3 regions of the Chitinibacter fontanus genome follow, and region 1 is predicted to be linked to each of the others. Evidence: predicted binding sites of a transcription regulator. Region 1 holds the regulator's gene; each other region holds the start of a gene.
The links. The regulator FNR, encoded in region 1, switches genes on or off when oxygen is low (the NO sensors DNR and NnrR bind a similar motif). The targets are predictions, from matches to a motif close to TTGATNNNNATCAA.
Positions count from the first base shown of each region.

Region 2: the regulator FNR is predicted to act here: its motif matches at 3,927-3,940, upstream of HZU75_RS07265 (ATP synthase subunit I).
Region 3: the regulator FNR is predicted to act here: its motif matches at 8,175-8,188, upstream of HZU75_RS06065 (hemerythrin domain-containing protein).

Region 1 is NZ_CP058952.1:3,586,061-3,595,961, forward strand. Features, by position in the region: gene HZU75_RS17000 (DEAD/DEAH box helicase) at 1-691, shown strand, start outside; gene HZU75_RS17005 (YkgJ family cysteine cluster protein) at 796-1,140, opposite strand; gene HZU75_RS17010 (GNAT family N-acetyltransferase) at 1,204-1,695, shown strand; gene HZU75_RS17015 (sulfite exporter TauE/SafE family protein) at 1,734-2,402, opposite strand; gene hemN (oxygen-independent coproporphyrinogen III oxidase) at 2,445-3,869, opposite strand; gene fnr (fumarate/nitrate reduction transcriptional regulator Fnr) at 4,029-4,775, shown strand; gene HZU75_RS17030 (hypothetical protein) at 5,227-5,505, shown strand; gene HZU75_RS17035 (PTS sugar transporter subunit IIA) at 5,584-6,066, opposite strand; gene nagE (N-acetylglucosamine-specific PTS transporter subunit IIBC) at 6,093-7,583, opposite strand; gene dapA (4-hydroxy-tetrahydrodipicolinate synthase) at 8,044-8,922, shown strand; gene bamC (NlpB/DapX family lipoprotein) at 8,950-9,901, shown strand, end outside.
Region 2 is NZ_CP058952.1:1,569,474-1,579,374, forward strand. Features, by position in the region: gene atpA (F0F1 ATP synthase subunit alpha) at 1-1,272, opposite strand, end outside; gene HZU75_RS07245 (F0F1 ATP synthase subunit delta) at 1,281-1,817, opposite strand; gene HZU75_RS07250 (F0F1 ATP synthase subunit B) at 1,825-2,295, opposite strand; gene atpE (F0F1 ATP synthase subunit C) at 2,329-2,613, opposite strand; gene atpB (F0F1 ATP synthase subunit A) at 2,712-3,509, opposite strand; gene HZU75_RS07265 (ATP synthase subunit I) at 3,513-3,887, opposite strand; gene HZU75_RS07270 (ParB/RepB/Spo0J family partition protein) at 4,074-4,910, opposite strand; gene HZU75_RS07275 (ParA family protein) at 4,979-5,764, opposite strand; gene rsmG (16S rRNA (guanine(527)-N(7))-methyltransferase RsmG) at 5,867-6,517, opposite strand; gene mnmG (tRNA uridine-5-carboxymethylaminomethyl(34) synthesis enzyme MnmG) at 6,514-8,427, opposite strand; gene ppgK (polyphosphate--glucose phosphotransferase) at 8,723-9,493, opposite strand; gene HZU75_RS07295 (DUF4124 domain-containing protein) at 9,574-9,901, opposite strand, start outside.
Region 3 is NZ_CP058952.1:1,297,341-1,307,241, reverse strand. Features, by position in the region: gene HZU75_RS06110 (nucleotide sugar dehydrogenase) at 1-726, shown strand, start outside; gene HZU75_RS06105 (NAD-dependent epimerase/dehydratase family protein) at 755-1,789, shown strand; gene HZU75_RS06100 (O-antigen ligase family protein) at 1,786-3,048, shown strand; gene metX (homoserine O-succinyltransferase MetX) at 3,041-4,171, shown strand; gene metW (methionine biosynthesis protein MetW) at 4,171-4,773, shown strand; gene HZU75_RS06085 (Gfo/Idh/MocA family protein) at 4,855-5,820, shown strand; gene HZU75_RS06080 (DUF2185 domain-containing protein) at 5,855-6,208, shown strand; gene HZU75_RS06075 (SDR family NAD(P)-dependent oxidoreductase) at 6,215-6,931, shown strand; gene HZU75_RS06070 (M14 family metallopeptidase) at 6,955-8,097, shown strand; gene HZU75_RS06065 (hemerythrin domain-containing protein) at 8,286-8,810, shown strand; gene HZU75_RS06060 (protease inhibitor I42 family protein) at 8,807-9,205, opposite strand; gene HZU75_RS06055 (dienelactone hydrolase family protein) at 9,474-9,901, opposite strand, start outside.

The sequences.
Region 1 (9,901 bases):
CGACTTTACGCTACTAACCAAAATCCGTCGCCAATACAATATTGAATTCACAACCCAAGAACTCGAAGGTCTGGAAGCGCGCTTCCAACCAGGTCGCGGCGGTCAAGGCGGTGATCGTGGTCGCCCAGGCAACGGCGGTGGCCGTGGTCGTGGCGGCTACGCAGGCAATGGCGGCGGTCGTGGTGGTTATGCAGGTAACCGCGATGGTGGCGCACCACGCAGCGGCGGCTACCAAGGCAACCGTGAAGGACGCGAAGGCGGTTACGCCGATCGCGCCCCACGCGGCGATCGTCCAGAAGGCCATCGCAGCGAAGCATCACGTGGTAGCTTTGGCGAGCGTTCACACAACAACGAAGGCCGCAGCTACGGCGATCGCGCACCGCGCGACAGTGGCTACGGCGCACCGCGCGAGCGTAGTTTTGGCTCCGGCCAAGCGCGTGACAACGCAGGCAATAGCTATAACCGCGACTCTGCACCGCGCGGCAATTTTGGCGGCAACCGTGATGGTGGCGCACCTCGCGGCGACCGTGGCGGCTACGCAGGTCGTGACGGCCAGTCTCGTGACGGCAATCGCGGTGGCTACGCTGGCAATCGTGACGGCGGCGCACCGCGCGGCGACCGTGGTGGCGATCGCGGCGGCTACGGTGGCAAACCAAGTGGTGGCAACCGTGGTGGTGGCCGCTTCAGCTAAGTCGACATGGCTCTGAAGTTAAAAAAGGCAGCCTAGGCTGCCTTTTTTATTGCGGGGTATTTACACCTAGCGCAAATCTAATAAAGCTTAGCAAGCAATACCCCCTACTCTGCGGCTATTTCCAAAGGCGGCAAACCGTGCCGAGCGCGCGCGCGATTACAGGCCTCACTAAACACCCCGATTTCGGCCAGCATACCAAACTCACGGCACGGCGATGGTCGTTCGCGATAGATGCCACAGGATACCTGCTGCCCAATCGTCCCCACCAGCGCCAAGCAACGTGGCTGCGCATAGTCAGTACCCCGCAAACGGGCGGTATACGACGTCTCGTAGTCCGCCAGGCCATCGGGCACAAGGCCACCTTCACTCGCCAACTCAGAGCGATCAAACGAGACACGAAACGCAGCACAGCAGGCGCCACAGCTCATACAGGGGTTATTTGCACTCACAATCGCTCACCTTTCAATTAAAATACCGAGCCGCATTCAATCCAAAACCTGCTGTGAGGTCAAGTGTCAACGCCCGTTATTCGCCCCATTCTAAGCAGTGATCTGCCGCGTATTCTGGAAATTCAGGCCGCCTGCTATCCGCCCGAATTGCTAGAAGACCACCCTACTTTCCAGGCCAAACTGAGCTTTGCTCCAGATTGCAACTGGATAATCGAAGTAACGGGCATCGCACAGGGCTATTTGTTTTGCCATCCCTGGCAAGGCGAAACGCCCCCAGCACTCAATCGCGGCGAGCAACCGTGGCCAAACAGCGCTGACCGTTTTTATTTGCACGATTTAGCCATTCACCCGGATGGGCGAGGCCAGAAACTCAGTACACTACTGGCGCAGCATGCCTGCGACTGGGCGCAACAACAGGGTTTTACGATGGCAATGCTGGTCGCAGTCGGTGGCGCAGACTCATTCTGGCGCAAGCTTGGATTTAGCGATCACCCGCGGCAAGACACCAGCTTGAGTCAATATGGGCAAGCGGTTTTAATGCAAAAACTACTTTAAGCCGATGTATATTGCTAGAAACGATATCAAGAAAGGCCTCAAGCCAGATACCTAACGAGCAAATACAACTGATACAGTGCCAACGCACTGATCGTAAGCCCACACATCCGACGCACCCACAGCTTTTTAAGCAAGGACTGTAAGCGCTGCGCCATCAGGCCCATCAGCAGCAAGTTGGGCAAAGTCCCCAAACCAAAAGCCAACATCACGGCTGCGCCACTGACTGGATTTGCACTCGCCAATGCAGACAGGCTAGCCGTGTAGACCAAGCCACAGGGTATCCAGCCCCAAAGCAGACCAATCAAGGGCGTCTGCCAGATACTATGTACGGGTAATAGCTTGCGTATCAACGGCTGCACACGCCGCCAAATGGGCTGCCCCAAAGCCTCAACACGAGTTAGCACCCGACTCCAGCCAGCGATATACCAGCCCAATACCAGCAATAGCAGATTGGCAAGCACAAACAGGATCAGCTTGAGCGATTGCAAGGCAGCCAAGGTCGCAAAACTCGCCAATCCACCCAACAGCGCCCCGATCAAGGCATATCCCGCCAAGCGACCAACATTGAAGCCCAGTAAATACGGCCAACGCGCCCCCGGCGGCAACTGCAGACTAAATGCAGTCACTATGCCACCGCACATGCCAATACAATGCCCGCCGCCGAGCAAGCCAGCCATAAACAGCGCAAATAAATTGATTTCTAACATTAGAAAAGCTGTTTGGCGCCCTTGCAGCGCCAAACCCAAAACTCAGATCAGCCGAGAATACCGCGCTTGGGTAGTGCTTGTCCGCAAATAACGATCAAACACCATCGCAATCGAGCGAATCAGCAAACGCCCTGTTGGCGTCACAAATAGCCCCTCCGATTCAATCGTAAGTAAGCCATCGTCGACCATTGGCTGCAGCAGACTCAATTCCTCGGCAAAATAGTCGCCAAACTCAATCATGTAGCTGACTTCAATCGCTTGATAATACAGCTCAAACTGGCACATCAAGGCCTGAATCACTGCCCGCCGGATCACATCATCCCGATTCATTTGCAACCCACGCACGACCGGAAATTCATCCGCATCGAGCTTGGCATAGTACTCTTCCAGCGTCTTCACGTTTTGGTGATAGTTAGCGCCCACTTTACCAATTGACGAAACCCCAAAGGCCAGCAAATCACAATCAGCATGGGTTGAATAGCCTTGAAAATTGCGCTGCAAACGCCCACGCCGCTGCGCCACCGCCAAATCATCATTGGGTAGCGCAAAGTGATCCATACCAATCAGCACATAGCCCGCATCGAGCAACTGTGCAATCGAATTTTGCAACATATCGAGCTTAGCATCTGCGCTTGGCAATTCGGCCTCATTAATGCGCCGCTGAGGCATAAAGCGTTCAGGCAGATGCGCGTAATTGTAAAGTGCAATCCGATCAGGCTTCAGTGTCAGCACTCGAGCAATGGTCTCAGCGATGCTCGCGACGGTTTGCTTAGGAAGACCATAAATCAGATCGACACTGACCGATTTAAAACCATGCATCCGTGCAGCCTCAATTACCGAACGAGTCTCCTGCTCGGTTTGCACTCGATTAACCGCAAGCTGTACCTCAGGATTGAAATCCTGAATACCTACGCTCATTCGATTGAATCCCAGCTGAGCCAAAGTGCGGATCATCGGCTCACCCACTTTGCGCGGATCAATTTCAATCGAATACTCACCCGTTGGCAGCAATTCAAAATGCTCACGCACGATATCCATCAAGCGCTGTAGCTGCTGCTCTGACATAAAGGTGGGCGTACCGCCACCCAAATGCAGCTGACTCACCTTGGGACGGCCCGGTAGATTGGCCGCATGCATTGCGATTTCTTTACTGAGATAACGAATATAATCATCCGCTTTACTCTTGTCTTTCGTAATAATCTTGTTACAGCCGCAGTAGTAACATACGGTATTACAGAAAGGAATGTGAAAATAAAGCGACAATGGATTGAGTAAAGCACCGGGCAATCTTTGCTGCAAGATTTGCGCATATTGCTCACTATTCACGGCTTGGTTAAACCGATCTGCAGTGGGATAGGACGTATAACGCGGCCCTTTACCGTCATAGCGCACAATCAGATCTCGATCAAAACAAACCCCACCTTGATCTGCTGGCGCGTGCTGACCTACAAATTTTGAAACCGACATAATTACTCTATCCTCATACTAGCTGCCGCAGCTTAAAAGCTAGTACAATGAGCCAACTTGATCTAGATCAAGCCAACAGCAATGACAGTGGGGTATCTACCTCTTCCGAGAGTTACAATACTCCCCCCGCACGACTTATTATTTTCTTGTGAGAGTTTCATGATTTCCCCCATCCAAGTTCGCGACATGTCCCCACGTCATCTGCGTAATTCATGCACTAATTGCAGCTTACGCGAACTGTGTTTACCACTGGGTCTGTCACAAGAAGAAATGCAAGAGCTTGACACCATCATTACGCAAGCTCGCCCAATCAAACGCGGCGAAGCTCTATATCGTGCCGGCGAGCCTTTCCGCTCGCTGTACGCGATTCGCCTTGGTTTTTTCAAAGCCAGCGTGATTTCCGAAGATGGCCGCGAGCAAGTCACTGGCTTTCATATGTCAGGCGAATTGATGGGCATGGATGCAATTAGCACCGACGTTCACACTTGCGACGCGATCGCACTAGAAGACAGTGAAGTGTGTGAATTACCCTTCAATGACATCGAAGATTTATCACGCGAAATCCCACTACTACAACGCCACTTCCACAAAGTAATGAGTCGCGAGATAGTCCGCGATCACGGCGTAATGCTACTCTTGGGCAATATGAAAGCCGAAGAGCGTCTAGCTGCATTCCTATTGAATTTATCGCAACGCTTTGCAATTCGCGGCTACTCTTCAAGTAGCTTCCATTTGCGCATGACCCGCGAAGAAATTGGTAGCTATTTAGGGCTCAAACTTGAAACAGTCAGCCGGACTTTGTCTAAATTCCAAGACCAAGGCTTTATCAAAGTACAAAACCGCCTAATTGAACTAGAAAACATTGATAGCCTAAAGAAACTACTTAACACCTGCCACGACGAATAAATTACACCTCAGGGGGTATATTGATGCAAACCCATCTAATAGCACCCCCTGAACTAATACCTCTAATAAGTGCCCGTCTATTATTAAAGCCCCCACTGGCAGCTACTGCCTGCATCCATTTAGCCAGTTCCAAACAAATTTTAGCCCAAATGATCTTGTAATCGCTATCCAACTGCAAAATACCGCGCAAGTACTGGATCTTCACAAAAGCGCCGCAAAGCTAATCGATGCAATTCTTTGGCCCAGCCCCTTTGCACCAAGCCATGGTTTTTTTGCGCTTGCAAGTGGCAACAACCATCACCTCGACCAAGCCGCAGACATTCTTGACGCACTCACACCAAGCCACAATGCATGGCTTCATGCAGGGCACTTAGGAGCCTGCGGCTTTCTCTATCAGCTATGGCTGGCACTCATCTCACCACAAGGCACACCGCCATTCTTTAACTGGCAAATGGATCCGCAGCGTACACCAAAAGATGAAACCCATCCGTTTCAACTCAACCAAAGCGACCTACTAGCCCAACTTGCCAGCCTAATTGCCCAACAGCAATTACAAACCCAAACACTAGCCAGCTTATCGCGGCGCTATCTGGCTGAATCCGCCTCACAAGAGTTCTTTATTGCCCATCACCCGCAAACCAGCAATTTTTTTGCAACTCCGACACATTCAGCCATCAATACAAACGACTCACCCGCCCGCCAAATCGCGCAACTACTGGCAATATATTAATAACGCTTACAAATGCTAAGTTAAAAATAAAAACGCCACCCGAGGGTGGCGTTTCAGATTTGAGCCCTAAGCCCAAATTTATTTTTTACGAATCGTGTAGAGCGGTGTTTGACCTGCAATCACTGAGCCAACTGCCAAATTAGCAACTGGCGCAAAATCATCTGCATTGGTCAAAACAACAGGGCTAATCACTGATTTTGCATTGGCACCAAGGAATTCAAGATCCAATTCCAAGACAGGCTGACCCGCCTTAACGAAGCTACCCTGCTCAGCCAAGCGCGTAAAGCCTTGACCACCGAGTTTCACCGTTTCAATACCAATGTGAACAATCAATTCAACCCCTGCATCATTAACGAGGGCAAAAGCATGGTTAGTATTAAAAATCTTTACCAATTGCCCATCGCATGGTGCCACCACTAACTTGCCTGTTGGCAAGATCGCTACACCATCCCCAACTGCCTTAGTTGCAAATGCCGCATCAGGCACATCTTCCAAAGCCACCACTTCACCCGTCAATGGGGAAAGCAGAACAATTTCGCCGGGGTTAGAGGCCACAGCCACCGCAGCTGGCTGCGGTGCAGCCTCAGTTACTTTTTTGCAGCTACGCCTACATTGGCACGCAACTGGTCAGCAATCAACTCAGCTTTTGGCCCAACGATAATTTGCACGCTCTGCTTGTTCAGTTTGATCACACCGCTTGCGCCAAGGCGTTTAGCAGCCGCTTCATCAACCAGATCAGCATCATTCACAGAAAGACGCAGACGAGTGATACACGCATCAATATTAGTGATGTTTGCAGCACCGCCAACTACGTTTACGTAGGCAGCACCTAATTGCGCCACATCACCAGCAGCAGTTGAAGCAGCAGGAGCTGCAGCAGCTTCACCAGCAACTTCATCTTCACGACCAGGCGTTTTCAGATTCAGCGCGGTAATTGCAGCACGAAACACGAAGTAGTAGATGGCGAAGAACACCAGACCTTGCGCGATCAGCATGTACCATTTAACAGCCAATGGGTTTTGCGACGACAAGAACATATCGATAAAGCCACCTGAGAATGCAAAGCCAGAAATCCATTGCATTTGCGCAGCCAAGAATACAGAAACACCAGTCAAGAATGCGTGAACCACAAACAGCAGCGGCGCAACAAACATGAATGAGAATTCGAGCGGCTCAGTTACACCAGTTACAAATGAAGTTACTGCAGCAGCGCCCATAATTGAGGCAACGGCAGCTTTATTTGCTGGTTTAGCTGTGTGGTAGATTGCCAATGCAGCACCTGGCAAACCGAACATCATCACAGGGAAGAAACCAGCTTGGTACATACCAGTAACACCAGCAACAGCCTTGCCTTCTGCCAGTGACTTAGCACCACCCAAGAAGTTAGGAATATCGTTGATGCCTGCAACGTCAAACCAGAACACAGAGTTCAGAGCGTGGTGCAGACCAACTGGAATCAACAAGCGGTTGAAGAATGCATAGATACCTGCACCTACAGCGCCCAAGTCTTTAATTGCCAAACCGAAGTTAACCAGTGCATTGTAAATCACTGGCCAAACAGCCATCAGCACAAAAGAAACCACGATCATCACTACAGATGTAATGATTGGCACGCAGCGACGACCACTGAAGAATGCCAGGGCTTTGTGCAGCTCAACTTGGCTAAACTTGTTGTAGATTTCACCCGCGATTACACCAGCCAAAATACCCACAAAGGCATTTTCGATTTTGCCGAATGCTTTAGGCACATCTTCAGGCTTAATGCCTTCAATTTGCGATACTGCGCCTGGTGACAAGAGAGTTGTCACTACTAAGTAACCCACTAGACCGGCCAATGCTGCAGCGCCATCTTTATCTTTAGACATACCGTACGCAACACCAACTGCAAACAAAATTGGCATTTTGTCGATAATTGCAGCGCCAGCTTTTACCAAGAAAGCTGCCAACTGACTATTTGAACCCCAACCTGCAGGGTCAAGCCAGTAACCCACCCCTAGCATAATCGCGGCGGCCGGCAAAACTGCTACCGGAACCATCAGCGACCGGCCGATTTTTTGTAAATAACCCAGAATGTTCATCTTGTTCACCTTTAAATGACTCAATGATTTTTATAAATCAGCCGAAGCTGACATGGTATTACGACTCCAACCTTAGAATTTCATAAGCATGCTTAAGAAATCACACTGGTATGCCGATTATTAACTGTCATTGCAATATTAGGCAATGTTTAAGTAACAACATGTGCGCGACAGAAAACACATTGCAAAAACACACTGCGCAACCAGCCCCGTCACCATCCTTACTTAATACAGTCAGATTCTCACAACCTGTAGCGACATGATCTTGAGATCGCTCAATAATTACAATCCATGAGCCACCTTCTTAATACTTTGCAACATTTCTTTACACTGAAGAGCAGCTGGAACCACTGAATAACTACACATTCGGGGCAAAACGTTAAAAGTCTGCGCAAACGCTGTTTCACGCCGCTAGTGCTTCGGTTAGAATAGTTTCTTTTCTGTAATTGGTTTCCCACTCATGCTCACAGGTAGCCTTGTTGCGCTCGTCACTCCAATGGATGTGAACGGAGAAATTGATTTCCCTACGTTACGAAAACTAGTTGATTGGCATATTGAGCAAGGCACCAGCGGCATTGTGGCGGTTGGCACAACCGGTGAATCACCTACGGTTGACGTTGAAGAGCACATCGCAGTCGTTCGCACTGTGGTAGAGCAAGCTGCTGGTCGTGTGCCAGTCATTGCCGGCACTGGTGCAAACTCGACCCGCGAAGCTATTCACCTCTCAAATCAAGCACTCGCCGTCGGCGCTAATTTTGGCCTGAGCGTTGTCCCGTACTACAACAAACCAACGCAAACTGGTCTGTATCAGCACTTTAAGACCATTACCGAAAACACCGCCCTACCGACACTGCTATATAACGTTCCCGGACGAACTGCATGTGATTTGAGCAACGACACTGCATTAGAACTGGCAAAACTACCCAACATCGTCGGCATCAAAGACGCAACCGGCAACATGGAACGCGCAGCTGACTTAGTCAAACGTGCACCCGCCAATTTTGCGATTTACAGCGGAGATGACGCTTCGACCTTGCCGTTTATTCTAATTGGTGGTCATGGCACAATTTCAGTCACTGCAAACGTAGCCCCAAACGCAATGAGCCAAATGTGCCAAGCCGCACTGAACGGCCAGATTGACACAGCCAAATCAATCAATGACACACTGCAAGGCCTTCACAAGCACTTATTTATTGAAGCAAATCCAATCCCAGTAAAATGGGCACTGGAAACCATGCAGAAAATTCCTGCGGGTATCCGCTTACCACTGACTCGCCTCAGCGAAAGCGCGCAGCCAATCGTACGTGAAGCCATGCAAACCGCTGGCTTGATTAACTAACAATTAGTGCCAACTTGGGTTAGAACAATGCAACCGACTCACCTAAAAAAAATCACCTTAGCAACGACACTAATCTGCCTGCTGTCGGCCTGCTCGACCGATCAATCATTACTCTCAAGTAAAGTGGACTATCGCAGCGGCAGCGATAATGTGAATAAAAATGCGCTAGAGGTCCCACCTGACCTCACTGCAATCACGCCGAACGGCACATACAGCACACCCAATACCGCCACTGCAGCACAGACAGTAGCTCCAGCAAAAACCCAAAGCGGGCAAGAAGTACTTCCACAATATGGGAATGCTCGAATTGTGACGCAGGATGGCATTCGCTTCATTGAAGCACAAATACCCGCTGAAAAAGCTTGGGAAGATATAAAAGACTTCTGGTTAGCCAACGGGTTTATTCTCACCACAGAAAACCCAACTATTGGTGTTATGGAAACCGATTGGCTAGAGAATCGCGCCAATTTACCAACCGATTTCATGACCAATCTTTTCAGAAAAGTCGCAGATCAGTTCATTTCCACAGACACCCTTGATAAATACCGTGCCCGCATTGAGCGAAGCAGCAAGCCTGGTGTTGTCAATATTTATGTCACTCACCGTGGCATGACTGAAGTATTCAAAGAGGGCGAAGCACAAAGCAAGCAATGGAATGGTTCAGTTTGGACGCCAAGTGAGCCCAAGCCAGAACTAGAAGCCGAAATCATGGGCTTAATGCTACAAAGTCTGGGCGTGAAGAAAGAAGTAGCTCAAGCGGAAGCCAAGCAAGCCGTAAAAGTACCTAGCCGTGCAGCATTAAGCAGCTCGGGTCAAAGTATTGAAATTACCGACAGCTTTGATCGTGCATGGCGACGCGTAGGCCTTGCATTTGACCGCATTGGCTACAACGTACAAGACCGCAATCGTAGTGCCGGCGTCTATACCGTACAGCGCGCGGCTACGGATATCGACAAAGAAGCTGAAACCAACTACTTCA
Region 2 (9,901 bases), 1.6 Mb from region 1:
ACCGTTTTCCAACTGTTTACGAGTCGCTTCGTCCAAATCAGACGCGAACTGAGCAAATGCTGCCAATTCACGGTACTGAGCCAGAGCCAGACGTACACCGCCACCCAATTTCTTGATGACTTTAGTTTGCGCCGCGCCACCTACACGTGATACCGAAATACCCGCGTTCATCGCTGGGCGAATACCCGCGTTGAACAAGTCAGTTTCCAAGAAGATCTGACCGTCAGTAATCGAAATTACGTTGGTTGGTACGAATGCAGAAACGTCACCAGCTTGGGTTTCAATGATAGGCAATGCAGTCAAAGAACCAGTTTTGCCTTTCACAGCGCCGTTAGTCAATTTCTCAACTTCGACTTCATTGATACGTGCAGCACGTTCCAGCAGACGAGAGTGGAGATAGAATACGTCGCCAGGGAATGCTTCACGACCTGGTGGACGACGCAGCAACAATGAAATTTGACGGTAAGCAACAGCTTGCTTAGACAAATCATCGTAAACGATCAATGCGTCTTCACCGCGATCGCGGAAGAATTCACCCATCGTGCAACCAGAGTATGCAGCGATGTATTGCAGAGCAGCAGATTCAGAAGCGGCAGCAGCAACCACGATCGTGTGTGCCAATGCGCCGTGCTCTTCCAATTTACGAACCACGTTCGCAATCGAAGAAGCTTTCTGGCCGATCGCAACGTAGATACACGTTACGCCGGTGCCTTTCTGGTTGATGATCGCGTCCAATGCAACGGCAGTTTTACCGGTTTGACGGTCACCAATGATCAACTCACGCTGACCACGACCTACTGGAACCATCGTATCGATTGATTTAATACCGGTTTGCAGTGGTTGCGATACAGATTGACGAGCAATTACGCCTGGCGCAATTTTTTCGATCGGAGCTGATTCGGTAGTGCCCAAAGGACCTTTACCGTCGATAGGCTGACCCAACGCGTTTACAACGCGGCCAACCAACTCACGACCTACTGGAACTTCCAGAATGCGGCCAGTACATTTAACCTCATCGCCTTCGGCGATGTGTTTGTAGTCACCCAAAATTACGGCACCTACGGAATCACGCTCCAAGTTGAGCGCCAAACCGAAGGTATTACCCGGAAATTCCAGCATCTCGCCTTGCATAACTTCAGACAGGCCGTGCACACGCACGATACCGTCAGTTACTGACACAACAGTACCAGTAGTGCTGGACTGTGCGCCTTGCGGCAGATTCTGGATCCGAGCTTTAATCAGTTCACTGATTTCGGACGGATTAAGTTGCATGATTTCTCCTAACTCTTCAGGCTCGTTGCAAGAGCAGTTAATTTGCCGCGTACAGAGGCATCAATAACCAGATCACCGATTGTTACCTTGATACCACCGATCAAATCGGGGTTCACGCTAACATCGGCAGTGATCTTGCGCTTGAGTTGCTGATTGAGCGTAGCCGTCAGTTCGGCCAGTTGGGCATCAGTCACAGCAAAAGCAGACTCGATGTGCGCTTGCGCTACACCTTCGTCTGCCGCTTTCAGTTCTTCGAATAACGCCGCCACTGCCGGTAGGGTAGTAAAGCGACGATTCTCAATCACTGTTGCCAGGAAGTTTTTAACCTCTGCGTTAGCATCAACGCCCAGGAGCCCGACCAACAGCTCCTGAACCTGAGTAGCAGAACACTTTGGATTAGCCACTACGTCAAGGGCATCCTTGTCACCTGCGATTTGCGCAAGGTTAGCAAGCACGTCCGACCACAGAGACAAGGTATTGCTCTCTTTGGCCAAGCGGAATACCGCTTCAGCGTAGGGTCTAGCGACGGTTATAAGTTCTGCCATGACTGTCTTACAATTCCGCTTTGATAGATGACAGCATATCAGCATGCTTAGCAGCGTCTACTTCGCGCTGCAGAATCTTCTCAGCACCAGCAACGGCCAAAGTAGCCACTTGCTGACGGAGTGTTTCTTTTGCATGTTGAATTTGCTGCTCGATTTCACCTTGGGCACCAGCGATCAGGCGTTCGCCTTCTACTTTGGCATTACCTTTGGCTTCATCGACGAGTTGTGCAGCACGCTTTTCAGCCTGTGCAATGATCTCAGCTGCTTGTTGCTTAGCTTCACGCAGTTTGTCTGCTGATTTTTTCTCAGCATTCTCAAGATCAAGCTTTGCGCGATCAGCGGCGGCAAGGCCATCGGCGATGCGCTTGGCACGCTCATCCATCATCTTGGTCAGCGGAGGCCAAACAAACTTCATCGTGAATAAGATCAGGATCGCAAATGTGATCATCTGACCTACAAGAGACATATTAAATTCCACGCTGAATGTCCTCCTTAAAGGCTGATCAATTGATTAGTGAGCAGCAGCAGTCAGGGCAGCAAGGAATGGGTTGTTGAAGGTGTAAAGCATCGCAACACCAACGCCGATCATAGAGATCGCGTCCAACAGACCAGCAATAATGAACAGTTTAGTTTGCAAAACTGGGATCATTTCTGGTTGACGAGCAGAAGACTCGAGGAATTTACCGCCGAGAATCGCGAAACCGAGAGCGGTACCGATCGCAGCCAGACCAATGATGATCGCAGCAGCGATTACAGTCATACCTTGTACGGAAGCAATTACTTCAGGTGTTGCCATTTTTGATACTCCTAAGGGTTAAATCAAAATTTACTAGGTTGGGTAAAACTTTGTCCGACGTCGTGCACCCAACCGACACACGCCACCGGACAGAAATCTTAGTGGTCTTCGACAGCCAAGCTCAGGTAAACGATGGTCAACATCATAAATACGAAGGCTTGCAGCGTAACAACCAGAATGTGGAAGATTGCCCATGGCGCACCCAGCACCCAGTTAATCCACCATGGCAACAATGCGATCAAGATGAAGATCAACTCACCAGCGTACATGTTACCGAACAGACGCAGCGCCAGAGAGATTGGCTTCGCTGCCAATTCGATCAGCTGGAATGCAAAGTTCACTGGCAACAAGATAATCGTCATCACCAAGCCTTCAGCATGGAATGGTGCAGTGAATAGCTCTTTGATCCAGCCAAACAGACCTTTGGCAGAAATTGAGAACCCGATAATCAGCAGCATCACAGTCAGTGACATCGCGAAAGTTTGGTTCACGTCAGCAGTTGGCACCACACGCAGGTAAACGTGATGTGGGTCAGCACCGAAGAATGTAGCGCCGATCCATTGAGCAATTGTTGGCAATAGATCAACAGGCAAAAAGTCCATGCTGTTCATCAGGAAAACCCAGCAGAAAATTGTCAGGCTGAGTGGGCCAATAACTTTAGATTTAGCGTGGAAAGCATCTTTGATCTGGGTGTCGACCATTTCGACAATCAATTCAACGAAGTTTTGCAAACGACCTGGCACGCCTGAAGTGGCTTTATTTGCCACATAAGCAAACACACCAACAAACAAAAAGCCCAAAATCAGCGCAATCCAGAAGGTATCCAAGTGGATGCCGCCGGCGGATTTGGCAAAGGTCAAATGGTGCTGGATATAACTAGTTGCATCTTGTGCCATGATCTACTTTTTACCGTCAAATTGAATTAAAAGCCCAAACCAGTAGGCGCTTGCAGCTGCCAGGTATCCAACAAACACCCAAAGCCAATCTGCCTGCCGGTATAAAACAAATAACGCTGCAAACGCGAGCAACGTCATACAAAGCTTGGCCATTTCTGCCGCAAAATGGCGGCGCATAATTTCTGCTGCCGGGGCAAATTTCACGCTGTAGGCGATGGTTGCGTACAACACACTACCCAAAATTGCGATTAATCCACCTAAACCACTTGCAATTGCTGCTTTCTGACCCAAAATCAGTAGGAGCGCAACAGCGAGTACCACTGTGATCGCCACCTTCAAGCGAATCACGCCCCGAATCTGTGCTGTCCTGACCATCATTCCACCGTAAGTGAAACCCCGCGATTATACGGAGTAGATTTGCCCTACGTCAATTTTACACATTGACTTAGCGGCATTTATTTTTCAACTTGATGCTAACCGGGTAAAAGAAAAGCCTTTCTTTTTAAACAAGTAATCATCAATTCAGAATTGGCGCCACATTTTGGTGCGCCGAACGCACCAGACTTACATACGCGCCAACAAGGCGTCTAATTGCGCTTCATTTTCAAACTCAATCGTAATTCTGCCCTGCCCTTTCTTTCCGGCCAGAATCTGTACCTTCGTCCCCAATCGGGCAGAAAGGTTCTCTTGACGCGCAATTATTTGTGGGTCTACCGTCACTGGTTTTTTTTGCTGCGGTTCTGCTTGCATCTTTTTCACTAGCGCCTCTACTTCACGCACCGACAGGCCCTTGAGCACGACATGCCTAGCAGCCTCTAGTTGGCGATCTGCGTTCAGTGGCAATAAGGCGCGGGCGTGCCCCATATCCAACTGCCCAGCAAGCAACATTTCACGCACCGCAGGCTCCAGATTCAACAACCGCAGTAGATTAGCTACCGCCGAACGCGACTTGCCTAATGCATGTGCTGCGGCTTCTTGCGTGAGGCCAAATTCATCAACCAAACGCTGAATGCCAATAGCTTCTTCGAGTGGGTTGAGGTTCTCACGCTGGATATTTTCGATCAGCGCCATCGCCAACGCAGCTTCGTCAGCAATCTCACGCACCAGCGCCGGTATTTCAGTCAGGCCAGCCAATTGAGCCGCGCGCCAGCGGCGCTCACCCGCAATAATTTCATACTGCTCAAGCCCAACTTCGCGCACCAGAATCGGCTGCATTAGCCCTTGGGCGCGGATCGAATTAGCCAACTCTTCCAGCGCTTCTTCATTCATCAAAGTTCGCGGCTGATATTTACCAGGCTGCAAGGCCGTCACTGCCAGCGTTTTTAGCGCATCACTTGCTGCTGGATCGCCCATAAGCGCATCCAGACCACGACCCAAGCCTTTGAATTTTTTACTGACCATTGCGATTCCAATGATTGATTTAATAGGGTATTTACCGCTAAGCCAATCTATACATGGCTTGGCAGTAATTACATCACAGGCATTGCTTCCTGAGCGCCGTGACGTGCCAGCAGTTCTTCCGCCAAAGCCAGATAGGCTTGCGCGCCTTTGGATGACTTATCGTAAGCCAAAATCGGCCGCCCGTAGCTGGGGGCTTCAGCCAGCCGCACATTACGCGGGATCACAGTGTGATACAGCTTGCTGGTGAAATGCTTCACCAGTTGATCCGACACTTGCTGCGCCAAGGTTGAACGCGGATCAAACATGGTGCGCAATAAGCCTTCGATTTCAATTTTACGATTGAGGTTTTGTTTAATGCGTTTGAGCGTATTGACCAGATCAGACAACCCCTCAAGCGCATAATATTCGCACTGCATCGGGATCATCACGGCATCGGCAGCGACCAAACCATTGAGCGTGAGCAAATTGAGCGCAGGCGGGCAATCAAGAATAATAAAGTCATATTGCCCAGCCACTTGCTGCAACGCAGTCTTCAAGCGGGTTTCGCGCGCCTCGGCATCAACCAACTCCACTTCGGCACCCGCTAAATCTCGACTAGCTGGCAGCACGGCATAGCCACCTGACTCTGAAGGCTGAATGGTTTGGCCAATGTCTGAATCACCGATTAATAAGGAATACACCGAGTGGCGAAGCTTGGCCTTATCAATACCCGAGCCCATCGTGGCGTTGGCCTGCGGATCGAGATCAACCAGCAACACGCGCTTGCCCAAATGCGCAAGGCTCGCGGCCAAATTGACGGCGGTCGTGGTTTTACCTACGCCCCCTTTTTGATTCGCAATCGCCAATATTTTCATCAATCCACTCTCTATTTGCTCAGGCCTTCACCGATTTGCTAGTTTACTCGGACAACGCGGCTTTTTGATGGCAAATCGACGCGCTGCAACAACTTGCCCTGCTTAGCCCTGCTTGCGGATATGCACCAAATGCCGCTCAGCGTCCAAGCCAGGCACTTGCAGCGCATCAATATGATCGACGTATACCGACGCAGGCAAACCTGCCACTTCCTCATGAGGGTATACCCCTTTCAGCGCAGCCCACTCACCGCCATCAGCCAACAGATGCTCCGTCCAGCGAATAAAGTCGCCCAAATCGGCAAAAGCGCGCGAGGTAATCACATCAAACTTCGCCTCAGGCTCCACCGCTTCAACGCGGCCAGTAATAATACTGACGTTGGGCAATTGCAATTCCAGAATCGCCTGACGCAAGAAGGTCGTTTTTTTATGGTTGGAATCGAGCAAAGTCAGTTGCCAATCGGGGCGTGCAATTGCAAATGGAATGCCCGGCGTACCAAAGCCCGAGCCCACATCGACCATGCGTAATGCACCTTCCGGCAGGTATTTCAATGGCGCCAGCGAATCAAGCAGATGATGCGTCACCATGCGCTCAGGCTCACGAATCGCCGTCAGGCTGTAGGTTTTATTCCATTTTTGCAACAACGCCACGTAGGCCAGCAATTTGCTCTGCTGAGCAACATCGAGCGGCAAATTCATTTCTGCCAAGCCTTGCGCCAGCATGGTCCCCAAATAGCCATTCATTGCGTCGCTCATTGCACATCCTTTACTGCCGATTCATCCGCTGCCGCCGCCATGCGGCTTTTCTTGATGTATACCACCAACAACGCAATCGCCGCTGGCGTCACGCCAGAGATGCGCGAGGCAATACCGAGCGTTTGCGGACGTTGTGTACTGAGTTTTTGTTGAATTTCTTTCGACAAACCGGGCACTTGGGTGAAATCAAAATCATCCGGCAGGGCCACATCTTCCAGCGTATCGCGCTTGGCCACTTCGCCTTGCTGACGCTCGATATAGCCTTGGTATTTCACTTGAATTTCGATTTGCTCAGCGACTTTTTCATCGGTAACGCCGGGGCCAGCGACTTCCAGCGTCATTAAGCTGGCGTAATTAACTTCGGGGCGGCGTAACAGCTCGGCCAGCGTATATTCACGCTCAATGGCTTTGCCCAATACGCGCTCGGCTTCAGTGGCCGCCAAGATGCGCGGGTTCACCCACGTTGATTTCAGACGCTCGAACTCTTTTGCGATCGACTCACGTTTTTCGCTAAATAGCTGCCATTGCTCATCGCCTACCAAACCAAGACGGCGACCGTGTTCAGTCAAACGCAAATCGGCGTTGTCTTCGCGCAGCTGCAAACGGAACTCGGCACGGCTGGTAAACATACGGTATGGTTCGGTAACGCCCTTGGTGATTAGGTCGTCGACCAATACCCCCAGATACGCCTCATCGCGACCCGGGCACCACGGCACTTCGTCACGTGCGTACAGCGCCGCGTTCAAGCCGGCAAACAGACCTTGCGCTGCGGCTTCTTCATAGCCGGTGGTGCCGTTAATCTGACCGGCAAAATATAAGCCTTTGATGGCTTTCGATTCAAAACTGTTTTTCAGCGCACGCGGGTCAAAATAATCGTACTCGATCGCATAGCCCGGACGCAAAATGCGTGCATTTTCCAAGCCTTCAATCGACTGCAAAGCCGCGAGCTGAATATCAAACGGCAAGCTGGTCGAAATGCCATTTGGATAGAATTCGTTGGTATCCAAACCCTCCGGCTCAAGGAAAATTTGATGGCTTTCTTTATCCGCAAAGCGATTGATTTTGTCTTCGATACTCGGGCAATAACGCGGGCCCACGCCTTCGATTTTGCCAGTAAACATCGGGCTGCGATCAAAACCGCTGCGGATAATGTCGTGCGTTTTTAAGTTGGTATGCGCGATCCAGCATGGCAGTTGTTTCGGGTGCATCTCGCGCGTGCCGCGCAGCGAAAACACCGGCTCCGGCGTGTCGCCCGGCTGAATGCCGAGCACGTCAAAATTGATTGTGCGGCCATCAATACGGGGCGGCGTACCGGTTTTCAGGCGCCCCACCGGCAATTGCAATTCGCGTAATTTTTGCGACAAGGTGATTGAGGCGGGGTCGCCCGCGCGACCGCCGACGTGGTTTTCAAGGCCAACGTGGATTTTGCCGCCAAGGAAAGTACCCGCCGTCAGCACCACCGCGCTAGCGCGAAACTCGATACCGATTTGCGTGACCGCACCAACAACTTTATCGCCATCCAAAATCAAATCGTCAACGGCTTGCTGGAAGAGATCGAGGTTTTCTTGGTTTTCCAGCATATGGCGAATCGCGGCTTTATAGCGCACGCGGTCAGCCTGCGCCCGAGTTGCACGCACCGCAGGGCCTTTGCTGGAATTGAGGGTTTTAAATTGGATGCCGGACATATCGGTCGCCAGCGCCATCGCGCCACCTAGCGCGTCGACCTCCTTAACCAAGTGGCCTTTGCCGATACCACCAATCGATGGGTTACAGCTCATCTGCCCTAAGGTCTCGATATTGTGCGTGAGCAGCAAAGTTTTGCGCCCCATCCGCGCGCTAGCCAGCGCAGCTTCGGTGCCAGCATGGCCACCACCAACAACAATCACATCATAACGAGTAGGGTAAAGCATGGCACACGGCCTCAAACAGCGGTAAAGGGGCAATATTCTACGCCAAAACAGGCACTTGGGTAAGCAAGAATGTTTTCTATCACGCCCCGCAAAAACCAATACTTGCTGCAGTCTTGACGAGATGCCACGGTCATTATCTTCGTGATAACCCCCATGCTTAGCAATAAAATCATCACCAATTCAATATCTTAATTCGGCCCTGCTCCGACATAAAAACAAAAGCCCCGGCTTGGCCGAGGCTAGATGTATATTGATAAAAGCCAGTCTTAGAAAGACTTAGCTGGCTATACGTCATTTAAACATTAAATTGTTTGGCTGCTTCCAGTGCTGCGCCCACAATGCCGGCTTCATTTTTGAGTGATGCAGCAACCAACTCGAAACGTAGATTCTTCATTTCTGGAATGAATTTTTCGGCTTTCTTGCTCACGCCACCACCCACAATAACCAAATCAGGCGAGAACAATAGCTGTAGATGCTCCAAATAGGCATTCAGGCGCGGGTTATATTCTTTCCAGCTTAAGTCTTTATCTTCTTTCACTTTGGCCGAGCAGTATTTTTCGGCAATCATATCTTTCGGGAAAATAAGATGACCAAACTCGGTATTGGTGATCAACTTGCCATCCACGATCAAGGCACTACCAATCCCAGTACCCAAGGTAATCACAATAATCTTGCCACCCCGACCTTTGGCAGCGCCAAACATCACCTCGGCAGAGCCTGCGGCATCGGCATCATTGAGTACAATCAGCGGCAACCCTGTGGCATCACCCAATATTTTCTGCGCCGGAGCATTAATCCAGCTTTGATCGACATTCGCGGCCGATAAGGTCACGCCATTGTGCACAATCGCCGGAAAGGTACAGCCAATCGGCCCTTTCCAGTCAAAATGCTCAACAATTTGCTTCACCACTTTACCCACGGCTTCCGGTGTCGCCGGTTGTGGGGTTTCAATACGGTGGCGTTCTGCCACTAATTCGCCGGTATCAACATTGACCGGGGCACCTTTAATCCCTGTACCACCGATATCAATTCCCAAAACAATACGTGGAGAGGCTGCAGTCGTCATGATGTATTCGTCGAAAAAAGGGTGGGTGGAGTGTGCCATTAAGCGCTAGGCACACCAACAAGTTAAAACCCGTATAACGGCTAAGGTTTAACCTGACGCAATTGAATCAGGCGTGCTTTATCGGCTTCGGCTTTTTCTTTAATGCGGATCAGTTCCTGATCCTGCCGTGCTAATGATTCATTAATTGAATTAATTTCATCTCGATTTAAATCAATTTCTGTCTGCAAATCATTTGGAATCGGCTTTTTCGATTTAGCCAAGCGCTCAGTTTGCTTATTGAGGCGGTTGAGGCGTTCCTGCAAGGTTTGCAGGCGCAAACGGTTGGTTTGTTGTGCAGCGCCCAAGGCCTCGATCTGCCGATCACGCAAGATATCCACTTCTTCAGGCGTTGAAAAAGACTGGAGCAAA
Region 3 (9,901 bases), 1.3 Mb from region 1:
GTGACGGCTGGCGTGCATAAAGCCGCTACGATTAAGGTTGCTGAAGCTGCCAAAGTGATCGAAAACACCCAGCGCGATTTGAATATTGCGCTAATGAATGAGTTGGCTCTGATTTTTGACCGCATGGGCATTGATACGCTCGATGTACTGGAAGCTGCGGGTACGAAGTGGAATTTCTTGAAATTCAAGCCCGGTTTGGTGGGAGGGCATTGCATTGGCGTTGATCCATATTACCTAACCCATAAAGCGGAAAAGCTGGGGTATATCCCGCAAGTTATTCTGTCAGGCCGTCGCATCAATGATGGGATGGGGGCGTATATTGCGCAGCAAACCATCAAGCAAATGATTCATGCGGGTCACGCAATTGCTGGCAGTACCGTGACCGTGCTAGGTCTCACATTTAAAGAAAATTGCCCAGATTTGCGTAACTCGCGCGTGATCGACATTATTCGTGAACTGCAGGATTTTGGCGTTAATGTGCAGGTATGTGATCCAGAGGCCGATAGCCAAGAGGCTGTAGAGGAATACGGTGTGCCTTTGACGCCAGTTGCTGAGCTCCAAAAAGCTTCTGCAATCGTTGTTGCCGTAGCGCATCACGAATTTGCCACCTGGCCTGTAGCGCAGTATTTGGCTTTGCTGGAGAGCAATCCAGTCGTGATCGATGTGAAAGGGATTTGTGATCGCCAAGCGATGGCTGATGCCGGTGTGCGTTTCTGGCGTCTGTAACTGTTGTCGTAATCTATCAGGATTCATTGTGTCAAAATTTGTTGAAGTGAAAACGGCGTTGCTTGCGCAACCCAAAGTCTGGCTAGTTACTGGTGTGGCTGGTTTTATTGGCTCGAATTTGTTGGAGCAACTGCTCAAGCTAGGGCAAACCGTAGTGGGCTTGGATAATTTTTCCACCGGGCATCGTCATAATCTAGCGATGGTGCAAGCGAGCGTAGGGGCAGATGCCTGGTCGCGTTTTACCCTGATTGAGGGGGATATCCGCGATTTAGCAACGTGTGAGCAAGCTGTTCATGGTGTGAATTATGTTTTGCATCAGGCCGCCTTGGGCAGTGTGCCGCGCTCACTCGAAAACCCGATTCGCACCCATGAAAGTAATATCAACGGCTTCCTAAATATGTTGGTTGCAGCGCGCGATGCCAACGTAGAGCGCTTTGTTTACGCGGCTTCTAGCTCGACCTATGGTGATCATCCAGGCCTACCCAAGGTGGAAGATCGCATTGGCAAGCCGCTGTCACCTTATGCGGTGACCAAGTACGTTAATGAGCTATATGCCGATGTCTTTGGTCGTTGCTATGGTATGCCGACGATTGGTTTGCGCTATTTCAATGTCTTTGGCCCGCGCCAAGACCCTGATGGCGCTTATGCGGCAGTGATTCCAAAATGGTTTGGTAGTTTGCTACGCAATCAGGATATTTTCATCAACGGTGATGGCGAAACTAGCCGCGACTTTTGCTTTATCGACAATGTAGTGCAAATGAATCTGCTGGCGGCGACAACCGATAACGCGGAAGCGATCAATCAGGTTTATAACGTTGCCGTTGGCGACCGCACAACGTTAAATCAATTGTATGGTTGGATTCGTGAGCAGGTAGCAAATATCCATCCAGAAAAAGCAGGTGTTGAGCCAATTTACCGTGATTTCCGAGCTGGCGATGTACGTCACTCGCAAGCGGATGTGAGTAAAGCTAATTCATTATTAGGTTATGCGCCGACGCATACGATTCGGCAGGGCTTAGCAGTGGCTGCGGCTTATTATTTAGAAAGGATGCATGAGCGATGAGTCAAAATTGGAAGAGTTACATGCAACAATGGCCATTGTTGCTGCCTTTCTTACTTGGTGGGGCCCTGCCGACCAGCACGGCACTGACAAATTTGCTATTGCCACTATGTGCTTTGATCGGTGCTTGGCAAGGACGCGCCCTCGTGGTTCGTATACTCAAGACTCAGCCAATTGTTTGGTTCTCATTGGCTTTGCTGATGGCTTTAGCACTTGGAGCGCTGCGTGCTGATCCGGCTCAAGGCATGGAGTATCTTGGCAAGTACAAGAAATTGTTATTTGTTCCATTCTTGGCCTTGTTTTTTATCCACGATAAAGCGCGTTTACGTGCAGCACTCATAGGTTTTCTTGTAGGTAGTGCTTTGATTCTATTCGCGTCGACATATCTGCGGTTCGTCGGGAGTGTGATTGATCCTACAATCCCGAGTATGCGATTGATGGTGCTTAATGGGCATACATACCTATCGTCTGGCATCACTAAAAACCCGATTGCACAGAGTTTACTAATGGCGATTGCTGCATTTCTTGCTCTGGCTAAAGCGCTACAGTCTTTGCATTATCGGCGTTTAGCTTGGGGGATTTTGTCTCTCTGGATGTTGTTGAATGTCTTTATGATGTCCCCGCAGCGCACAGGCTATCTCGCAGTCTTAATTATGCTGATCTGGGCAGGTTCACTTTGGTTGGGGTGGCGTGCACGGCTGATGGCTATCGGGTTAGGGGTTGCGATCGCAAGCGCTCTTTGGTTCGGTCAAGCCAGCATTGTTAATCGCGTTGCACTTGGTTTTACTGAAGCGAAGACGTGCTGGGGTGCTTTACACACGCCACAACAAGACGCTCTCTGCGCGACATCGCTGGGATTGCGTACGTACTGGTATACGACCGCAATTGAACATATCGCTGAGAAACCATTTTTAGGCTACGGGACGGGGAATTTCTCAATTCCAACGCTTGCTACCAGTCATTTTTCTAATGCGCATAACGAATACTTGATGCAGGGCATGCAGTTAGGTTTGGTGGGGATTATCCTGTATCTTTCACTTCTAATTGCCGGTATTCGAGCCGCTTTGCGACTGGCTGACCCCTGGAGGACGATACTCTCCGGCATTCTTGTTGCCTATGCCGTTTGCAGTCTTTTTAACTCCTTATTACTTGATTTTACCGAGGGATATACCTTGGTCACGGTGTTGGCTGTCGTGTTGGCGCTAGCAATACATACAGCAAATTCTTCTAACTCTTCTGAAAGTAAGGCTTCCCATGTCTGAGTCTGTGGGCATTGTTACGCCAAAAAAATTGGTTTTCGAAGACCCCATTACGCTCTCTTCAGGTGTGGTTATACCGCGCTACGAGCTGATGGTCGAAACCTACGGCAGCTTGAATGCCGATAAGTCCAATGCCATTCTGATTTGCCACGCGCTATCTGGGCATCATCATATTGCAGGTAAACATAAGCCTGAAGATAAAGCTGCGGGTTGGTGGGACAATATGGTTGGTCCCGGCAAACCAATCGATACGAATAAATTCTTCGTCATAGGCCTCAATAACCTCGGTGGTTGCCATGGTTCGACTGGCCCTTCGAGTATTAACCCAGAAACCAATGCGCCGTATGGTTCGAGCTTTCCGGTCGTGTTGGTGCGTGATTGGGTTGAAACACAGGCGCGTTTGGCTGATCGCTTGGGCATTCAGCAGTTCGCCGCGATTATTGGCGGTAGCCTGGGCGGGATGCAGGCGCTGCGTTGGTCGATTACTTATCCAGAGCGCGTGCGCCATGCGCTGGTGATTGCGTCGGCGCCGAAATTGACGGCACAGAATATCGCGTTTAACGATGTGGCGCGGCAGGCCATTATTACCGACCCCGAATTTCATGGCGGCGATTTTTATCAGCACGGCGTCGTGCCACGCCGTGGGCTGCGTTTGGCGCGGATGCTGGGTCATATTACTTATTTGTCCGACGATGGCATGGGCGAGAAATTTGGCCGCATGTTGCGTAGTGGCGAATACAAATACGGTTTCGACGTTGAATTCGAAATCGAATCCTACCTGCGCTATCAGGGCGATAAATTCTCGACGATGTTTGATGCGAACACTTATTTGCTGATGACCAAGGCACTCGATTATTTCGACCCTGCGCGTCATTACGGCGGTAGCTTGGCCGAGGCGATGCGCCAAGCGCAGGCCAAATTCTTGGTCGTGTCGTTCACGTCCGACTGGCGTTTCGCGCCGTCGCGTTCACGCGAAATCGTCAAAGCCTTGCTCGATGCCGATCGCACCGTGTCGTATGCCGAAATTACATCACAACACGGCCACGATGCTTTCCTGATGGAAGACGCGCCGTACATGGCCGTGATGCGGGCCTATTTAAATAATGTGGCGAAGGAGATCGCGTAATGGCTAATCACAACACCCTCCGCCCCGACCTTAAACACATTTCCGACCAGATCAAACCCGGCTCACGCGTGCTCGATTTAGGCTGCGCTGATGGCGAATTGCTCGCTTGGCTGCAAGGCAATAAAGCTGTGCGCGGTATTGGTGTCGATGTCGATGTGATGTCGATTGTGAGCTGCGTTGAAAAAGGCCTGAATGTGATTCAGGCCGATATGGAAAGCGGTTTGCAAAGTTTTGAAGATGGCAGTTTTGATTATGTCGTGCTCTCGCTCACCATTCAGGCCATGCACAATATCGAGCTGATCTTGCAAGAAATGCTGCGCGTCGGCAAAGTCGGTATTGTCACGTTCCCGAACTTCGGCTTCTGGGAAAACCGCTGGCAAATTCTGATCGGCCGTATGCCCGTGTCCGAGACGATTCCGTACGAATGGTATAACACGCCGAATATTCACTTCTGCACGGTGAATGATTTTGACAAATTGCTCGGCAAAATGGGCATGAAAGTCGATAAGCAGGTCGTGCTGCATCAAGGCGAGACGGTTGATTTTCTGCCGAATCTGTTTGGTAGCCTTGCCTTGGTGCAATTTAGTTTGGCAAATCAATAATCGCAATACCTGATTGGTGTATAGCTCTGTAAATCTTAATATTACTGATTTTCAGGGCTATACCCATAGCTAGGAGTCGTGATGAGTAAGGTCCGTTTTGGCATTATCGGTACTGGCAGCATCGCGCAGCGTTTTTTTGCCGGCCTCGCCCACGTTCCCAATGCCACGGTGGCGGCGGTGTATAGTCGTGGCGGCGCTAAAGCGCGGCAGTTTGCTGCGGTTCACCACATTCCCACTGTCTGCGACGAAATCGACGATCTGCTCGCCAGCGACATCGACGCGGTGTATATCGCCACGCCACACCCTAGCCACGCCACATTCAGCATCGCCGCGCTGCAAGCGGGTAAAGCGGTCTTGTGCGAGAAGCCCGCCGCGACTTCATTGGACGAACTCGATGCTGTTATCGCCACCGCGCAGACCACGGGGCGGCTGTATATGGAAGCGATGAAGCCACCGTTTTTCCCGCTATATCGCTTAATTCGCGAGCGCATCGATGCGGGCGCGATTGGCGAAGTGCGCTTTGTGCGCGCTGGCTTCGCTAACCCTAACGTAGCTGAGGGGCACGCCGTGCTCGATCCCGCACAAGCGGGTGGCGGCCTGCTTGATATTGGCATTTACAGCGCGTTTCTGGCTGTCGATTGGCTGGGCGCTGCGGGTGAAATTCAAACACTGGGGCGGATTGGCGCTAGCGGCGTCGATACCTTTGCGAGCTTAAATATTCAACACGAACGCGGCATTAGCCAACTCTACAGTGGCCTCGACATTGCTGGCAGCGGCGAAGCATTGCTTGGTGGTAGCGCGGGCTATATTGTGATTCACGATAAATGGTGGAATCCGGCTAAAGCCACGCTGGTCAACGCGCTGGGTGAGCGCGAAGAACTGATGATGACGCCACAAGGCTCGGGGCTGAATTACGAAACAGCGCATTTCTGCGATTTGCTGCGCCAAGGGCGGCTGGAAAGTCCTATTATGAGCCATGCCAAAACGCGTGCAGCCTTGGCGATGACTTTATCTGCTCGTGATACATTGCTGGGTATTGCCCAGTAAACCAATCTTGATCTAATACGGCGGGATATACCCTATGAAAGACTTTCTGCTCGACGAGCGCATCATCAAAAAAATCGCCACAGGCCACGGTAGCTGCATCGCCAGCGATGAAATCACGATCGAAGGCTATCCGGTCGGGCTGATGTACCGCGAAAAACCGCTTAAAGACGGCGATAGTGGCTGGCGCTTTTTCTCGGGGACTGAAGATCAAAAATATCTGAATAACCCGAAAAATCACAGTGAATTCGATGTGAACGTCATCGCCAATTACGATAGTCACATCATTCCGCTATTGGGCTCGCCCGTTGGCAGCGTGTTCGAGCGCTTTGTGAAAAGCGAAGATGATGATGAGTTTAAGCCGGTAACCGATTGGTCGCCGCTGGATTAAACGCGAATGAAAATTTTGGTGGTGGGCGCTGGGCGAGGTTTGGGTCGTGCTTTTGTTGAAGGGCTAGCACAGGCTGGTGATACGGTTATTGGGGTTTCACGAACTCGGCCAAGTGATTTGGAGCTAGCTGCTGGCGTTGAGTTGCAATGGATTGCTGCCGATCTCAGCGAAACATTGGTCGCATGCAATAAAATCGAGCAGGCCTTGCCCGAGCAGTTGGATGTAGTGATCTGCAATGTTGGTATTTGGGAAGAAAAAGCGTTTAGTCATGAGTATGATTTTCTCGCCGATAGTGACGAGCAAATTATTCAGATGATGAACGTGAATCTGACCTCAACGATTTTGCTGTTAAAACGGCTTATTCCTCGCTTGTTAAAGTCGACTAAACCACAGCTGATTTTGACGGGTTCGACTTCGGCACTGGCGCGCAGTGGCCGACCTGAAGTGGCGTTTGGCGCGTCTAAATTTGGCCTCAATGGCATTGCCGATGCTTTGCGTGAAGGGTTTCGTGATCATGGGTTGGCGGTAACGTGTTTGCAGATCGGCGATTTAAATACCGAAGATGCTTTCAGTGTGCCAGTGGCGCAGGCAAGCCAGCGCGGTCATGGTAAATTGATTCCGGTGCATGATGTCGTCAAACTGGTGCAGGCGCTATTGCAACTATCGCCTTCGTCTTATGTGCGGGAGCTGGTGTTGCCCCCAATCTTGGATCAACATTTTTAATATTGGTTTGTTAAGGAAAGCCCATGCTTCGTATTACGAGTAATTTTGACTCTGGCTCGATTGATGTGGTTGACGCCAGCGACGCTGCCAATATCCGCCTGAAACTGCGCGCTGATAATGCGTCCGACTTTGCGCAGTGGTTTCACTTTCGCTTAAGCGGCGCGCGCGATGTTGATTGCACGCTGAAAATCGAAAACGCGGGGCAGAGCGCTTATCCTGATGGCTGGCCTGATTATCAGGCGGTGGCCTCGTATGACCGCGAGAACTGGTTCCGCGTGGAAACTGAATACGATGGCCAAACGCTGACGATCAAGCACACGCCGCATACCGATGTAATGTGGTTTGCTTATTTCGAGCCGTATAGCTGGGAGCGCCATCAGACGTTGATCGGCAACGCGATCACCGCCGCGCCGTGGGTGAAGCTCGAACAATTGGGCGTGACGCCCGACGGACATGATTTTGACTTGCTGCGCATCGGCGTGCAAAAAGGCTATTACGGCATTAATAAGAAAAAAATCTGGGTGACGGCGCGCCAGCATCCGGGCGAGAGCATGGCCGAGTGGTTTGTTGAAGGCTTGCTCGAAACCTTGCTTGACCCGCAAAACTCAATCGCGCGGGCCTTGCTGGAAAAATGCGTGTTTTACGTCGTGCCGAATATGAACCCCGATGGCAGCGTGCGGGGTAATTTGCGCACCAATGCTAAGGGTGCAAATCTAAATCGAGAATGGCAAACGCCAACTCTGGAGCGCAGTCCGGAAGTGTATTGGGTGCGCGAGAAAATGCAGCAGGTGGGTGTCGATGCCTTCTTTGATATTCACGGCGACGAGAGTATTCCGCATAATTTTGTTGCCGGTTGCGAGAGCAATGAATCGTTCTCGTGCCGCCAGCACGATTTGCAAGAGGCATTCAAGAAAGCTTGGCTGGCCGCCAGCCCCGATTTCCAAGTTGAGCACGGCTATGAAGTGGGTAAGTTCGGCCCAGAAACGCTGACTTTGGGAACGAACTGGGTCGGTAATGAGTTCGATTGCTTGGCCTATACAGTAGAAATGCCATTTAAAGACACCGCCAATCGTCCCTTGCCCGAGGTGGGTTGGAATGGTGAGCGTTCAACGCAGCTAGGCAGCTCACTGCTTAGCGCGCTGTATGCAATCGTTGAGCAGATCTAATCAGCTCACCTGCGAAGCGACATTTGCGCAGCTGTGCGGCCTTTGTGCTGCACAGCTTAACTGTAAACGCGCGTAGATTGGCTGAAATCAAAGCACGTGCCTTTGGTAACACAAAAACGCAGTAATACGCTTGGCAAAGCCAGTTTGAAGGCGTAGTTTGAAATGCCGACTAGCTTTGGAGTGCTGCGATGCTTAACCCTTTTGCTACTGAAACGGTGACGTTTGAAACCCCAGTGGCGATGCTGATCGCCTGTCATGATCGGGTGCGCCAATATGCCGCCTTGACGGAAACGCTGGTGAGCCATGTGGCCCAGCATGGGGCCGATGCGGCGGCAATTGCGGGGGCACAATCGATTTTGCGCTATTTCGATATTGCCGCGCCTTTGCACCATCAAGACGAAGATGAAGACTTATTTCCAGCCTTAATCCCTTTGGCATCCGCCGAGTTAAAGCAGGTGATTGATCAGATCATGGCAGAGCACGATGAGCTAGGTGCCTTATGGCAACAAGTTCGTGCCGCTTTGCTGGCGCTAGTCGCAGGCAATGATAACGAGCTCAGTGCCGAGCTGGCAGCACAATTTGCCAGCCGTTACCCAGCCCATGCCGCACGTGAAGAGGACGAGATTTATCCCTACGCCAAAGTGTTACTCGATGCCAAACAGCTGCAGCAACTCGGGCGCAACATGGCGGCCCGGCGCGGGCAAAAAGTCTAACCTTGCTCGCTCACTACTAAGCGATATTCACGTATGTCCAGCGGCTCAATCTCGGGCCCTTGCCATGGTTTACGATAAATAAAGCGCAAGGTGACTTCGCCTGCTTGCTTCGCGGTAAACCGCCAAGTTGTATCGCCAATCGGCTGGCGTTGATTTTTATCGCGCGGAATAAACTTCCAGTCTTGGGTCAATTGCAGGGTATCCGCCTGCGTGTCAGAGCTTTCCAGAAACCAGAGATAACCAGTACTAGGATTGGTTGGCAACTTGACCGTGAGGCTTTCTTTCGGTTTTAGCACGACGGTCTTTTGGTGCTCTAATTGAGTGAGCACTTTATCCGCCCAGCAATTGGGGCTCAAGCCAAAAGCTGCGATACAGCAACATAAAAAGCGGCGCATATTCATCCCCAATGGTATTCATCACAACTTGAGCTTACGAGCGCAGCCGCTTCGTTTCAGTGATGAACTACCGCAATGTGGATGCAATAATAACTTTGCCGGGGTATTTGTATTTAGGCCTTATATCAATTGATTTGTAGCTATATACATTTGGTTGTTTGGATTGCCAATGGCATTATTTACCCCTTGTTGCAAACTAGTTGGGGCGAGGTTGGCAGAAAAAAAGCCGCACCATTGGCGCGGCTTAGCGGCAACAAATACCAGTAATTTATTTCAAATTACGACGGAATAAATCAAATGCCAATTGGTAACCGAGCAGTGCCAATTGCGGGTCATAGCGATCGCCTTCATCGCGCATAAACGCGTGTGGGCCGTTAAATTCATGCCAAGTGAAGGTTTTGTCGGCGGCGACTAGTGCCTGATATACCTGAGCGCGGCCGGCTGCTGGAATGTGCGGATCTTGCTTGCCGAAAATCATCAGCAATTCGCCGCTAATGTCGGCCAAGCGCTCCATGCTATGTTGGCCGGGCTGATTTGGGATCACATTGGTGTGCAAATCGGTCGCGTAGAAACACGCGGTTGCTTTGATTTCCGGCTGCAGTGCGGCGCGGAAAGCCAAATGGCCGCCAATGCAGAAACCCATCGCGCCGAAGTCGCCTGAGTGCCACGGCTGTTGCTTCACCCACGCGATCATCG